2 regions of the Oceanobacillus sp. FSL W7-1309 genome follow, and region 2 is predicted to be linked to the other one. Evidence: predicted binding sites of a transcription regulator. Region 2 holds the regulator's gene; the other holds the start of a gene.
What was found. The regulator CtsR, encoded in region 2, represses protease genes until heat stress. The targets are predictions, from matches to a motif close to ATGGTCAATAAAGGTCAAACA.
Positions count from the first base shown of each region.

Region 1: a site for CtsR is predicted at 1,606-1,626, ahead of clpP (ATP-dependent Clp endopeptidase proteolytic subunit ClpP). Genes of this name have one in related genera too.

Region 1 is NZ_JBBOBX010000002.1:46,696-49,166, forward strand. Features, by position in the region: gene whiA (DNA-binding protein WhiA) at 1-354, shown strand, start outside; gene NST46_RS12930 (HPr family phosphocarrier protein) at 549-803, shown strand; gene clpP (ATP-dependent Clp endopeptidase proteolytic subunit ClpP) at 937-1,527, opposite strand; gene NST46_RS12940 (GbsR/MarR family transcriptional regulator) at 1,824-2,312, opposite strand.
Region 2 is NZ_JBBOBX010000001.1:1,577,396-1,579,866, forward strand. Features, by position in the region: gene NST46_RS07280 (MgtC/SapB family protein) at 181-882, shown strand; gene NST46_RS07285 (CtsR family transcriptional regulator) at 1,073-1,540, shown strand; gene NST46_RS07290 (UvrB/UvrC motif-containing protein) at 1,597-2,145, shown strand; gene NST46_RS07295 (protein arginine kinase) at 2,142-2,471, shown strand, end outside.

The DNA.
Region 1 (2,471 bases), on a different contig from region 2:
GCGCATAATGCACTTTTTAAATTTGAGGATGTCCGAATCGTAAGAGATATGCGGAACTCTGTCAATCGATTAGTGAATTGTGAAACAGCAAACTTAAATAAAACCATAGGAGCAGCATTTAGGCAGATTGAAAATATAAAACTAATTGAGAAAACAGTTGGTTTAGATCAACTGCCTGAAAAATTGCAGGAAATTGCAAAGCTTCGTGTACAGCATGAGGATGTTTCCTTAAAGGAGTTAGGGGAATTGGTAACAAGTGGTAAAATCTCCAAATCTGGAGTGAATCACCGGTTGAAAAAAATTGATGATTTCGCAGACAAAATACGGCGTGGGGAAACGATGTTAAAGAATTAGTAAGTAAATTACTACATTCGTTTTGCTATTCATGTTATAATACTGATAATTCAAAGGATTACCGTTTAATTAAAGTAAAATCTTTAGAGGCAGATAGAAAAGATAAAAGCCTTCCTATCTGCTTCTAAATCAAAGAGAATTTCAGTAGTGTATGTAGATGATAGCGTTTTCTAAAAATGAGGAGGATGGATGATTTGATTGAAAGGTCGGTTAAGGTTGAATTAGAGACAGGGTTACAGGCTAGACCTGCAGCGCAATTTGTACAGGAAGCGAATCGCTATTCTGCAAATATATTTCTGGAGAAAGATGGTAAGAAAGTAAATGCCAAAAGTATTATGGGGTTGATGAGTCTCGCGATTACAAAGGGTGAAGATATTGTATTAATTGGTGATGGGGCTGATGAAGAGATGGCCGTTGATCACCTTGTTTCGTTTGTTGCAAAGCCTTAAGAGGAAATTTGACTCATTAGGTGATGCATCTCTGTCTAAAATTACGTTTTTTGATATAACGTTTTTATAAAAGCTATGTAAAGAGCCTGCAGGAACATTATAATGTTCCTGCAGGCTCGAGTTATTGATGGGTTTATTTTTCTTCTTTACGCTCTAAAATTTTATCAATCAAACCATATTCTACGGATGCCTGTGCAGTCATAAAGTTATCACGTTCTGTATCACGTTCGATAACTTCTAGTGGTTGACCAGTTTTTTCAGCCATAATTTCGTTCATTCTGCGCTTAATTTCAATAATACGCTTCGCATGAATTTCAATATCTGTTGCTTGCCCTTGAGTTCCACCTAAAGGTTGGTGAATCATAATTTCACTATTTGGTAATGCATAGCGTTTTCCTTTTTCACCGGCGGTAAGTAAGAATGCACCCATTGATGCCGCCATACCGATACAAATTGTAGATACATCTGGCTTGATGAAATTCATTGTATCGTAAATAGCCATTCCAGCTGTAATGGATCCACCCGGTGAGTTGATGTATAATGAAATATCTTTGTCTGGATCTTCAGCTTCTAGGAAAAGCAATTGGGCTACGATTGAGTTGGCCACATTGTCATCGATTCCACTGCCTAGTAAAATAATGCGGTCTTTAAGTAAACGTGAGTAAATATCATATGCGCGCTCTCCACGGTTGGTTTGTTCAATAACTGTAGGTACTAAATTCATTGTAAATCCTCCTTTAGTCTGTAACTTCGTACACCCATTTGATTGTACATTTTATGGATATAATTTCATAATAGCTTAATGGTCAATAAAGGTCAAACAAAAAGAAATATATTTGTTAAAAAATCTATACTCCATGATTCCCTTATTTTTGCATTATAAACCTTTTTCTTGAGTTAAGCATCAATGTGCGGAAGACTATATGAATAAGAGCCAAGTAAGTAATTATACCTTCATTTCTTACTTGGCTCTTATTATATCACGGATAACAACTAGCTAACTAATGGAATTGCAGCTGCTTAATTTGGTTTCATGTTCTTAAAAAGTGTTTCGATCTGCGCATGAAAGATGATGATTTCATTCAATCGCGCTGTTAGGATTGTTTGCTCTTCTAAAGTTAACTCGTTGCTGCTTTTATCTTTATAGTGGTTGTTTATTTCCTCTAAGGAGATTTTTTGACGACGTGCTATGTCAATCCATTTCCTCTGAAAGGAAGTCATAAATGTTTTAAAAAGTTGGGAATTTGCTTGATATAAATCTTTTCTTACCCCTTTTTTCCACACGCGTGTAACAAGGTTTAATTCAGCCAGACTTCGAATGTTCGTGCTAATAGATGTTTTGCTTTTTCCTAATGCGTCTGCCATCTCATCTAATGTTAGATCCTCTTCTGATAAATAAAGATATGCAAACAATCGTGCTTCTACAGTTGTTAGTCCAAACAATTCAATTGTCTTTGAGAATTCAATCATGATATTCACTATTATATCGTTCGTTTGAAGCTTGCCCATAGCATCCTCCTATACTGTCCCAATAAAAGCATACATCAAAATGGTAGGTATTAAAAATATGTTGTTAAGCAGTATTTTGGAGCAAATAAACGGAAATAAGCGAATAACAGAGGTGAAGTTCGTGCAATTTAAACTGTACGTATAAAACATACAAAAACA
Region 2 (2,471 bases):
AATCTCTTTCATCATTATGAATTGTTTTCATATAGTTAATAAAAGGTTTAACAATCTTTTTAACAAGGAATAAACTCGAGAAGGGTATTTCCATAAAAAATTCTTATATAAGATTAGAAAGTCGTGATGAAACGATTTATATATAGAAACAGATAGTAATTCTTAAAGGGGGGATAAACTTTGCAATCATGGGCAGATCAGCTATTAGGGGAAGACTTTTTATTAATTATTACAAGATTGCTTGTTGCATTAGTATTATCTGGTTTAATTGGTTTTGAACGGGAGATTAATAATCACTCTGCTGGGTTCCGCACGCATATTCTTGTTGGTGTAGGTGCTTGTTTAATGATGATTTTGTCCCTATTTGGGTTTAGTACATTTAATGAAGTAAATGATAATATTCGATTTGATCCTGCGCGTATCCCCTCTTATGTTATTAGTGGAATTGGATTCCTTGGAGCAGGAACGATTATTGTTTATGGTGGAACAGTCCGTGGGCTGACAACAGCAGCTTCTATCTGGGCTGTAGCTGGAATTGGCCTTGTTGTAGGATCAGGTATGTATAGTGTTGCTATTTTCACAACGCTTATTATATTAATCAGTCTGATTTTCCTCAATCATATTGAAAGAATATTTCCTAGGTCAAGGACTACCACGTTTATTGAATTGGTTGTTGATGAAACGATTCAAATCAATCAAGTAGTAGAGGTAATCGAAAAACAGCAATTTTCTATAACAAATATCGAGATTATAAGGCAAGAAAGCAGCTTAAGGAAATTCTATATAAAAATGGGTCGGAAAGATAAACAGAGTCTGATTACCATTTTTGAAGAGATCTCCCGATTTCAGGGAGTAAAAAACATCTCCGAATTAACGAAATAATGCCATTTCAAAAACCTTCCACAGATAATTTGTGGAAGGTTTTTGGTTTCGTTTTTGTTAATTTTGTCTAAGATATATACATAAGTTGTTTGCATCTCCTTCATTTTGGCGTATAATGAAACTATAGTCAAAGATAGTCAAAGTCAAAAGACAACGTGCTGGATAATTCATACAGAAAGGTGTAGGGCAGATGAGCAATATTTCGGATGTAATTGAACAGTATCTGAAAAAGGTTCTACAGGCGAAGGGGCAGAATGCAATTGAAATTAAGCGAAGTGAAATTGCAGATCAATTTCAGTGTGTTCCCTCGCAAATAAATTATGTAATTAATACGCGTTTTACTGTAGAAAAAGGGTATATAGTAGAAAGTAAGCGGGGTGGTGGAGGTTATATTCGTATCATGCGAATTAAGCATCAGGATAAGTCGGAACTTATTGATGAAATTATCCAGATGATTGATGGCTCTATTTCCCAGCGATCGTCTATTGATGTTTTAGAACGTTTATTAGAAGAAGCCATCATTACAAAGCGCGAGGCAAAGATTATGCTTAGTGCAATGGATCGTACGACATTAGCTTTTAAACTTCCATTACGAGATGAATTACGTGCTCGTATACTATCAAAAATGCTTTTAACCTTAAAGTATGCAGGTGAGTAAAGCAGTATTTTACAGATGATTTTGTAAAGAGGTTGTATGTAAAGGGGGAATAGATATTGGAATGTCAGGAATGTCATGAACGGCCAGCTACACTTCATGTAAAACAGGTAATTAATGGACAAGAAACTAAAGTAAGTATGTGTGAGACATGTGCTAAGAAAAAGGGGTATATCACTTATCCAGAGGAAGGCTATTCCCTTCATGATTTACTAACTGGTTTATTTAATTTTGACACGATAAAGATGACGAGCATGAGTGATAATCAATTAAACCAGGTAAAAGAATTGCAATGCTCGAAATGTGGAATGACATTTTCAAAGTTTAAGCAAGTTGGTAAGTTTGGCTGTGCCCATTGCTATGAGTCTTTTGCTTCCAAGCTAGAGCCAATTTTTCGTAGAGTACATTCCGGCAATACGAAGCATTTTGGCAAAATACCAAAACGTGCTGGAAGTGGCTTACAATTAAAAAAACAACTGAAAAGCTATCGAGAAGAGTTGCAACAATTAATTGAAGCAGAAGCTTTTGAAGAAGCTGCAAAAGTTCGGGATAAAATAAAAGCATTGGAAAAAGGGGATAAAGAGCCGGAAGCAGGTGATGAATCTTGAGCTTAGAGCATTTTATCAAAGAAGCACTTAGCCCCTGGATGCACGAACAAGGGCCTGATAATGATATTGTGATGAGTAGTAGAATTCGCTTAGCACGGAACTTTGCAAATGTTACGTATCCAATCCTTGCTGAACAGGAGAAATTGGATGATATTCGTAGTTTTTTTAAGAAGGAATATGAACATCAAACCTTCCAAAACTATAAGAATTTAGAATTTGTCTCAATTAAAGATTTGACACCTGTAGAAAAAAGCGTGCTTGTTGAAAAGCATTTAATTAGTCCTCATTTAGTAAAGCACGATGAGCATGCTGCTGTTATGATTTCA